DNA from 2 places in the Pseudoalteromonas sp. NZS11 genome. Region 2 is predicted to be linked to the other one. Evidence: predicted binding sites of a transcription regulator. Region 2 holds the regulator's gene; the other holds the start of a gene.
What was found. The regulator NrdR, encoded in region 2, represses ribonucleotide reductase genes. The targets are predictions, from matches to a motif close to AAACACNANATNTNGTGTTT.
Positions count from the first base shown of each region.

Region 1: the regulator NrdR is predicted to act here: its motif matches at 2,095-2,114, upstream of nrdA (class 1a ribonucleoside-diphosphate reductase subunit alpha).

Region 1 is NZ_JADYWP010000006.1:55,197-60,571, reverse strand. Features, by position in the region: gene nrdA (class 1a ribonucleoside-diphosphate reductase subunit alpha) at 1-1,975, opposite strand, end outside; gene I6E82_RS13710 (HAD family hydrolase) at 2,384-3,064, opposite strand; gene ubiG (bifunctional 2-polyprenyl-6-hydroxyphenol methylase/3-demethylubiquinol 3-O-methyltransferase UbiG) at 3,064-3,774, opposite strand; gene gyrA (DNA topoisomerase (ATP-hydrolyzing) subunit A) at 3,951-5,375, shown strand, end outside.
Region 2 is NZ_JADYWP010000005.1:16,518-21,892, forward strand. Features, by position in the region: gene ribH (6,7-dimethyl-8-ribityllumazine synthase) at 1-71, opposite strand, end outside; gene ribBA (bifunctional 3,4-dihydroxy-2-butanone-4-phosphate synthase/GTP cyclohydrolase II) at 172-1,284, opposite strand; gene I6E82_RS12115 (riboflavin synthase) at 1,314-1,967, opposite strand; gene ribD (bifunctional diaminohydroxyphosphoribosylaminopyrimidine deaminase/5-amino-6-(5-phosphoribosylamino)uracil reductase RibD) at 1,994-3,118, opposite strand; gene nrdR (transcriptional regulator NrdR) at 3,122-3,571, opposite strand; gene glyA (serine hydroxymethyltransferase) at 3,940-5,196, opposite strand.

The DNA of each region.
Region 1 (5,375 bases), on a different contig from region 2:
ACTCAGGAACAACTTGCTTTAAAATACCGTCTTTACTTGCTTTAACGCTAATATGTCCACGTGGTGGTTCAATACCATTTGTTGCATTAGAGATTTGCGACGATGTTTCTGATGGCATTAACGCACTTAGTGTTGAGTTACGCATACCGTGCTCTTTAATATTTGCACGTAGTGTATCCCAATCAAGATGAAGTGGCTCATCACAAATTTTATCTAAATCACGTTTGTACGTATCTGTTGGCATAATGCCTTGTGAATACGTTGTTTCGTTAAACTTAGGACAGGCACCACGCTCTTTAGCAAGCTCGTTTGATGCTTTCATCAAGTAGTATTGAATCGCTTCAAATGTTTTATGAGTCAGTGCATTTGCGCTGCCATCTGAATAACGCTTACCGTTTTTAGCTAGGTAGTATGCGTAGTTAATCACGCCTATACCTAACGTTCGACGACCCATAGTTGCATTTTTAGCAGCCGGTACTGGGTAGTCTTGGAAATCAAGTAAGTTATCAAGGGCGCGTACTGCAAGTTCAGCTAGCTCTTCAAGCTCGTCTAGTGATTCTATTGCACCTAAGTTAAACGCAGACAGTGTACAAAGGGCAATTTCGCCTTCTTCGTCATTTACGTTATTAAGTGGCTTAGTTGGCAATGCAATTTCTAAACATAAGTTAGATTGGCGAATAGGCGCAACTTTAGCAATGAACGGGCTATGTGTATTACAGTGGTCCACATTTTGTAAATAAATACGACCTGTACTTGCACGCTCTTGCGCAAACATAGAGAAAAGCTCAATCGCTTTAATGCGTTTTTTACGAATCGATTCGTCTTGTTCGTATTTTACGTAAAGCGCGTCAAACTCAGCTTGGTCTTCAAAAAATGCATCGTAAAGACCAGGCACATCTGATGGGCTAAATAACGTAATGTAGTCGTCTTTAATTAAACGAGAGTACATTAGTTTATTAAATTGTACGCCGTAATCTAGGTGACGAACGCGGTTGTCGTCCACACCACGGTTATTTTTAAGTACAAGTAGGTTCTCTACTTCTAAATGCCAAAGCGGGTAGAACAATGTTGCAGCGCCGCCACGTACACCACCTTGCGAACAACTTTTAACAGCTGTTTGAAAGTGCTTATAAAAAGGAATACAACCAGTGTGGTACGCTTCGCCGTTACGAATATGGCTACCTAGCGCACGAATTCGACCAGCATTAATACCAATACCTGCGCGTTGTGAAACGTATTTAACAATAGCTGACGACGTTGCATTGATTGAATCAAGGCTATCGCCACATTCAATTAATACACACGAGCTAAACTGGCGAGTAGGTGTACGTACACCCGACATAATTGGCGTTGGTAGAGATATTTTAAATAACGATACTGCGTCGTAAAAGCGCTTAATGTAAGAAACGCGTGTTTCACGTGGGTAGTCAGAGAATAAGCTCGCTGCTACTAAAATATATAAAAACTGTGCACTTTCGTAGATTTCACCCGATACACGGTTTTGAACGAGATACTTACCTTCAAGCTGTTTTACAGCCGCGTAGCTAAAGTTAAGATCGCGAGAATGATCAAGATATGCATCAAGCTCGTCTAATTCTTGCTCTGTGTAATCTACTAATAAGTGAGCATCGTAGCGTTTATCGCCAACCATTTTTGTTACGTGGTCAAATAAACGTGGTGGCTCAAATTGACCGTACGCTTTTTTACGTAAATGGAATACAGCTAAACGTGCAGCTAAGTATTGATAATCAGGCGATTCTTTTGAAATCTGATCCGCTGCTGCTTTAATGATGGTTTCGTGAATGTCTTTAGTACGAATACCGTCGTAAAACTGAATGTGCGATTTTAATTCAACTTGCGAAACCGAAACGTTGCTTAAACCTTCGGCGGCCCATTCAATGACGCGATGGATCTTATCCAGATCAAGAGGCTCTTTGCGCCCGTCACGTTTGCTTACAGATAACTGTTGGTTCATTTGCCTGTATTCCTTGGGAATTATGTATTTTGACCAATGCTTTATGCCTCGCCGAAGCAAGGTACATACTCATTTATTATAGGTTTCACCGTATTGGCGAATTTAATTGAATAACATTTGGCCACAATATCTGGTGTTGTTCAATTTAGAGATCACAAGATAGTGTGGTCTGAGTTGTTTTGCAAGGGACATAATTGCCCCTGTTTGTGGATAACTTTGGGATAACGCATTTGTGTTAGTAGACACTCACCTTCGAACAATCATTTAAGTTGAAATATGCAAAAATCAACTAATGATCTGCTAAATTTACTCATTTTAAAAATAAATTTTGACTGCTTTTTTTATCAGCAAGCTTTGTGTGAAAACTAACACAATCACAATATATAGTGTTTAATAATTAACATAGCACTATATATGGTTAAAACCATCAATTGGGCTTTGCCAGTTAAAATCAGCATTCCAGCTGTTGGCTTCATCAATACTTGGGATGTAACCCCAAAGTGCCGTTGCGGTATGCATACCTGCCGCTTTGCCTGCTTGTATGTCACGCTGTGCATCACCAATGTATAAACAACGGCTTGGTTCTACCTGCATAAGCTTTGCACAATGTAGCAGTGGTAAAGGTGATGGCTTAGCTTCAGCTAATGTGTCGCCACTTATTACTACACTGGCATTTTTTAATGCGGGAATAGCTGCCACTAAAGGATCGGTTAAAAACCCTGGTTTATTAGTCATGATCCCCCATTTGATCTTTTTCTGATCAAGGGCGATAAGTAACGATTCAACTCCGCTGAAGCAACGTGTGTGATTTGCTATGTTTGTGGCGTACTCGTCAACTAATTGCTTTATAAGCTCGCTTTGGGGTTGTTTAGCCCATAATTCTTTAAAACCAGCCTCTAATAATGCACCTGCGCCGTTAGATGCGGCAGGACGGTATATATCACTACTAACAGGTTCTATTTTATTGCTAATAAGGACTGTGTTTAAAGCGGCACCTAAATCATCAGCGGTGTCGAGTAGGGTGCCGTCTAAATCAAATAAAAATGCATCGTACTCAATAAGGGGTAGGGGGGCTTGAGAGTTAGCCATTAAGCTAACTTCTCAAAATAAAGTATGTAATTTACGCTAACGTCACTATTGAGCGTATATTGCTTTGATAGTGGGTTATAAGAAAGCCCTGTACTTGCACGAACTTTTAAACCGGCTTGCTCTGCCCATGCAATAAGCTGTGCAGGCTTTATAAACTTTTTATGGTCGTGTGTACCTTCAGGCACCATTTTTAAGAGTTTTTCAGCGCCAACAATAGCGTATAAGTATGCTTTAGGTGTTTTGTTCAGGGTTGAAAAAAACACGTCTGCGCCTGGTTTGGCAAGTGCGGCTACGGCATGAATGATAGATGCTGGGTCGGGAACGTGTTCAAGCATTTCCATACACGTTATTACATCAAAGCGCTCAGGGTACTGTGTTGCAAACTCTTCTGCAGGCACTTTTATATAATCTACATTTACGCCAGTTTCTAAACTGTGCAACTTAGCAACAGTTAAAGGTTCTTGGCCCATATCGATGCCAGTTACTTTTGCACCCATACGCGCCATGCTTTGGCTTAAAATACCGCCGCCACAGCCAACGTCGAGTGTTTCTTTATCGAATAGGCCTTGCGTTTTATTTGCTATAAAGTCTAAACGTAACGGGTTAATTTCGTGAAGAGGTTTGAATTCTCCGTCTAGGTCCCACCAACGCTCAGCGATGGCTTCAAATTTTGCTATTTCTGCGTGATCTACATTTTGATGTTCGGTCATAAAATACTTCCTCGTCAATCTGAGGCCATTATATAGGGCTAAATTGATAAATCGCAAAGTTTTGCGCCTGTAAATTAAAATTAATTGTGATAGCATGGCTGTTAGAAATAATAACAATACTCTTAATACCCAATACCGGGTTGTTGAGAGCTGATACTGAAGGAATGTGATATCAAATGACTGATCTCGCCAATGAAATTCTGCCAGTCAATATTGAAGACGAGTTAAAAAACTCCTACTTAGATTACGCAATGAGCGTAATAGTAGGACGTGCATTACCAGACGTACGTGACGGCTTAAAACCTGTTCATCGCCGCGTTTTGTTTGCAATGAACGAGCTTAGTAATGACTGGAACAAGCCTTACAAAAAATCGGCCCGTGTGGTCGGTGACGTAATCGGTAAATACCATCCACACGGCGACAGTGCAGTTTATGACACGATAGTTCGTATGGCTCAGCCATTCTCACTACGTTACATGCTTGTAGATGGCCAAGGTAACTTCGGTTCGGTTGATGGTGATTCAGCAGCGGCAATGCGTTATACAGAAGTACGTATGGCAAAAATGTCGCATGAGTTATTAGCCGATCTTGAAAAAGAAACGGTTGATTTCGTTCCTAACTACGACGGCACTGAGTTCATCCCTGACGTGTTACCTACGAAAGTCCCTAATTTATTAGTGAATGGTTCGTCGGGTATTGCAGTAGGTATGGCTACAAATATACCACCACATAACTTAACTGAAGTTGTGAACGGTTGTTTGGCACTTATTCAAAATCCTGATTTAACTATTTTAGAGTTAATGGATTATATTCCTGGTCCTGATTTCCCAACGGCTGCAATTATCAACGGTAAAAAAGGCATTGAACAAGCCTATTTAACTGGCCGTGGTAAAGTGTACATGCGTGCACGCGCCGACGTCGAAACCGATGAAAAAACAGGCCGTGAAACAATCATCGTTCACGAAATTCCTTATCAAGTTAATAAAGCCCGTTTAATTGAAAAAATTGCAGAGCTTGTTAAAGATAAGAAAATTGAAGGTATTAGTGCACTACGTGATGAATCAGATAAAGACGGTATGCGTATCGTTATTGAAATTAAACGTGGTGACGTAGGCGAAGTTATTTTAAATAACTTGTATTCACAAACTCAGTTACAAACTGTGTTTGGTATGAATATGGTTGCATTAATTAACAACCAACCTAAGTGTTTTAATCTAAAAGAAATGCTTGAAGAGTTTATTATTCACCGCCGTGAAGTAGTAACTCGTCGTACCGTGTTTGATTTACGCAAAGCGCGTGACCGTGCTCATACTCTTGAAGGTTTAGCAATTGCGCTTGCAAACATTGACCCAATTATCGAGCTTATTCGTAAATCCCCAACACCTGCTGAAGCTAAAATTGCTTTAACTGCACGTCCGTGGGAATTAGGTCATGTACAAGGTATGCTTGAAAAAGCAGGCGAAGATAATGTAGCCCGTCCAGATTGGCTTGCTGATGATTTAGGTATTCGCGACGGTCAATACTATATTTCTGAGCAACAAGCTCAAGCAATTCTAGATTTGCGTTTACACAAGCTTACTGGTCTTGAACACGAAAAAATC
Region 2 (5,375 bases):
TCATTAAAACGAGAAATGACAATGGCAAACTTTTTGCCAGGAGCGTACTTACTACCTTCAATAATTTTCATTTGATAACCCTAAAAATAAGTTCAAGCGGTTGCGATTGCGCAAAAATTGCTGCGCATCATACCATAAAAATAAAATAATAGCCTAGTTTAAGCGTGATGCTTATTGTGGCTCAACATAATCAACAACTTCTAAATGAAAGCCCGAAAGTGCATGGTACTTTTTAGGGCGACTCATTAATCGCATTTGTTTAATTCCAAGATCTGCAAGTATTTGCGAGCCTACGCCAACAGTACGAGATGTACCTTTGAATTTACGAGGCGTAACGCTTTCGCCAGCATCAGCTGCTGCGAATGCTTTTACAGTTGCCTCTAATTCTTCAGTGCTTTCTTGCTTACCTAAAATAACTAAAGCACCTTCATTTTTAGCGATATAAGCCATTGCTTCTGAAAGGCCCCAACTACGGTCAGCACTTCTATCTGAAAGTAGGATATCGTTAAAGGTACTTTGCAAATGTACACGTACATTTGTCGGTTCTTGCTCTTTTATATCGCCTTTAAGCAATACGTAATGTAATTGGCCGTCAATTGTGTCTTTGTAAGTAACTAAATCAAATTCACCGTGAATAGTTGGTAACTTACATTTTGCAACTTGCTCAATTGTTGTTTCATTTAAGTTACGGTATTCGATTAAATCAGCAATAGTACCAATTTTAATATCATGCTCTTTCGCAAAAACTTCTAAATCAGGGCGACGCGCCATGGTGCCATCGGCATTAAGTATTTCAACAATAACAGATGATGCTTCAAGCCCAGCTAAACGCGCTAAATCACAGCCAGCCTCAGTATGTCCTGCGCGAGTTAATACGCCGCCAGGTTGTGCCATAATTGGAAAAATATGACCAGGCTGAACAATATCACTTGGTACTGCGCCTTTAGCTATAGCCGCTTGCACTGTACGCGCTCTATCTGCTGCTGAAATACCTGTAGTAACACCCTTTGATGCTTCTATCGACATTGTAAAGTTAGTCGAAAATGCAGCACCATTATTTTTAACCATTAAAGGTAAATCAAGTTGCTCACAACGCTCTTGCGTCATAGTTAAACAAATTAAGCCACGGCCATGAGTGGCCATAAAATTAATAGCCTCTGCGCTAATATGCTCTGCGGCGATAATTAAATCACCTTCATTTTCTCTATCTTCATCATCCATTAAAATAACCATTTTACCGGCTTTAATGTCGTCTATGATTTCTTGTGCGCTGTGTAAATTCATAAATTTGCTCGTATAAGTTATCTGTTTCGTTATTTAATAAAACCCGCTTTAGCGAGTAAGCTCATCGAAATATCAGAGCCCGTTGGTTGCTCTGCACCTTTTATAAGGCGCTCTAAATAACGTGCAATTTGATCGACTTCTAAATTAACTTGAGTGCCTACTTTAAAGTGAGCAATTGTGGTTTGCTCACTCGTATGTGGGACAATTGTTAATTTGAATTTATTACCTTCTACAGCGTTTACTGTCAGGCTTATACCATCAATACATACCGAACCTTTGTACGGGATGTATTTCATTAAATTTTCTTCGGTTGTAAGCCAATATTCTGTTGCTCGAGCGTTTGCTGTAATGCTTGTAATAGTTGCTATGCCATCAACATGGCCAGATACTAAATGACCGCCTAAACGCGAAACAGGTTGCATGGCTTTTTCAAGATTCACCGTTTGCCCTAAAGCATAGTGAGCAAAACCGGTTAAACCAATCGTCTCGTTAGATAAATCAGCACTAAAACCGTCAATATGTTTATCAACTACGGTTAAGCAAACGCCATTGGTTGCAATGCTGTCGCCTAGCTTTACGTCTTTCATATCAAGATCAGCACTTTGGATACGAATGGCTAAGTCGCCTTGTTTTTTTTGTAATAAAGCAATTTTGCCTGTGGCTTCTATTATCCCAGTAAACATAGCGCTACTCTTTTTATTAAGTGATTTTAATGAGTTTTTAACGCGGTGATACGTAAATCGTCACCAATGCGCGCACATTCATTAAATGTTAAATCAACGGTGTTTTGCATACTCGTCAATTCAGGAAAATTAACTAAACTTTTTGCATCATGGCCCATTAATTTAGGCGCCAAATAAAAAACAAACTCGTCAACTAAATCAAGTTCTGTCATTTTACCAGCAAGTGTTGCTCCGCTCTCAAGCCAAACATTATTAAACTGCAGTTGCCCAAGCTTTTCTAAAACAGCCTGTAAATCAACTTTGCCGTTACTTTCACTTACTTCAATATGCTTTACAAAATGCGGCCATTGCAGTGATTTATCAACCTTAGTCGTAAATATTATTACATCACTTTGGATTTTAAATAAAGCAAGGTTGGGCGTTAAACGATTCTGTGAGTCAATTATAACACGCACGGGCTGGCGAAGCGGTAAATCGGTAGGTAGCGTGCAAGGCAACTCGCTTAGTCGCACATTAAGTTTAGCATCGTCTACTAACACGGTATCGGCACCGGTTAAAATAGCGCAGCTTAGCGCTCGGTATAATTGTACGTCTTGGCGAGCAGCGGGACTTGTGATCCACTTACTTTGCCCATTTTTAAGCGCTGTTTTACCATCTATGCTTGCTGCCATTTTACAGGTCACATAAGGTAAGCCTTGTTCCATTCGCTTAAAAAAGCCAACGTTAAGTGCGCGAGCTTGTGATTCAAGTAATCCATAAGCAACTTCAATACCGGCATCGCTCAGTATTTTAAGGCCTTTGCCTGCAACTTGTGGGTTTGTATCAACCATAGCGGCAATTACTTTTACAACACCCGCCTTTTTTAAACCTTCAGCACACGGTGGTGTACGCCCATAATGACTACACGGTTCAAGCGTTACATAAGCCGTTGCACCTTGTGCATTATTGCCAGCTATTGCCAGTGCATTTACTTCAGCATGACCTTGACCAGCTAATTGATGAAAACCCTCACCAATTATTTGATTATTTTTAACTAATACACAGCCAACATTAGGGTTAGGCGTGGTAGTAAACCGGCCTTTTTTGGCAAGTTCTATGGCGCGTGCCATATACATTTCATCATGTTCGGTAAAAGTAGTTTGGCTTTGCATTTATTACTCCCCTAAGCGGGCAATTTCTTCGCCAAATTCGCGTATATCTTCAAACGAGCGATAAACAGAGGCAAATCTTACGTACGCTACTTTATCGAGCTTTTTGAGGGCTTCCATAATGTATTCACCCACCAAATGGCTTGAAATTTCTCGCTCACCCGTTGCGCGTAGTTGCGATTTTATTATATTCACTACTTCGTCTACTTGCTCGGTGCTCACTGGGCGTTTTTCGAGTGCGCGATTTAAGCCATTTAATAATTTATCTTCGTTAAATGGTTCGCGGCTGCCGTCTTGTTTAATAACACGAGGCATAACCAGTTCAGCGCCTTCAAATGTAGTAAAGCGCTCGTGGCAGTCGTTACACTCACGACGCCGGCGAACTTGATGGCCTCCGCCAACAAGGCGTGAATCAATAACTTTAGTATCTTTTGCGGTACAAAATGGACAATGCATAGCTCGGTACTTCCGTTTTAAAACAAAAAAGACCGCTAAATAGCGGTCTTTTATCTTAGCAAAAAAATAGGGCCTGTTGACCTTTCAGGATTAAATTTGTTCTATCTAGGGGTGATTTAATCGCGGCTCGAGATTTGTAACCTAGTGGGCTAAGTAAAAATCGAGCAACAAAGAGTAAATCGCCCCTAGAACGAACCCGAGGGCAGTGCATGTTTGGCATTTATGCTGCGTTATCGCCTATTTGTGTGGAGTAACCACACTACATAGACTCTGCCTTGCTTAAAAGCCAAACATACTACTGCAAATTAAACCTCGAAAGATAAACAGGCCCCTAGCTTATGTGCTCTAAATTACTGCCGCTTATGCAATTAAGCGTAAACAGGTAATTTTGCACAAATTGCTTTTACTTTTTCTTTAACTTGCGCCTGTACAGATTCATCAGTGATGTTATCTAGTACGTCACAAATCCAGCCAGCAAGCTCTTTTGATTCTACTTCAGTAAAACCACGGCGAGTAATTGCAGGAGAACCAATACGCAAACCAGATGTTACAAATGGTGAGCGTGGATCGTTCGGTACTGAGTTTTTATTAACTGTGATGTTAGCGTTGCCTAGGGCTGCGTCTGCATCTTTACCAGTGATATCTTTATCGATTAAATCAAGTAAAAATAAGTGGTTTTCAGTTTTGTCAGAAACGATTTTGTAGCCGCGCTCTTGCATTACAGCAACCATTGCTTTTGCGTTTTTAACAACTTGTGTTTGGTATACTTTAAACTCTGGTTGAAGTGCTTCTTTAAATGCCACTGCTTTTGCTGCAATAACATGACATAAAGGACCGCCTTGGCCACCAGGGAAAACAGCGCTGTTAAGCTTTTTGTAGATTGCTTCGTCGCCACATGCAGAAATAATCAAACCACCACGAGGGCCTGCAAGTGTTTTATGCGTAGTTGTAGTTACAACGTGTGCATGAGGAACAGGGCTTGGGTAAACGCCTGCCGCAATTAAACCCGCAACGTGAGCCATGTCAACAAACAGATAAGCATCGATTTTGTCAGCAATTTCACGGAATTTAGCCCAATCAACAATACCTGAGTACGCTGAAAAACCACCAATAATCATTTTTGGTTTGTGCTCAAGTGCTAGTGCTTCAACTTGTGCGTAATCAATTTCGCCAGTTGCTTCATCTAGTCCGTATTGGATTGCATTGTAAAGCTTACCAGAGAAGCTTACGTGAGAACCGTGAGTTAAGTGACCACCATGAGCTAAGCTCATACCTAGTACAGTATCGCCAGCGTCTAATAATGCTAGAAAAACAGCTGCATTAGCTTGCGAACCAGCATGTGGCTGTACGTTTGCGTAGTCAGAACCAAATAATTCGTTAGCACGGTCAATTGCTAATTGCTCAACAACATCTACATGCTCACAACCGCCATAATAACGTTTGCCTGGGTAACCTTCTGCGTATTTGTTTGTAAGCTGTGAACCCTGCGCTTCTAGTACGCGTGGGCTACAGTAGTTTTCTGAAGCGATTAGCTCGATATGCTCTTCTTGGCGAGCAGTTTCTTTGGTTATCGCGTCAAATAACTCTGGATCAAAATCCGAAATATTCATGCTACGTTCTAACATTGGGGTCTCCTAGGGCAACGTGTATGGTGTTTTTTAGAGGCTTTATTGTACGCTTTAAACGACTCTTTGCCTACGCTCTTAAGTTGAGGATATTTAAACAGGGATTGAAACTATTTCACAGCTCTTTTAAGATGATATTTTTTTATAAAGCCATAATAATTTTAAATGAATTATATTTA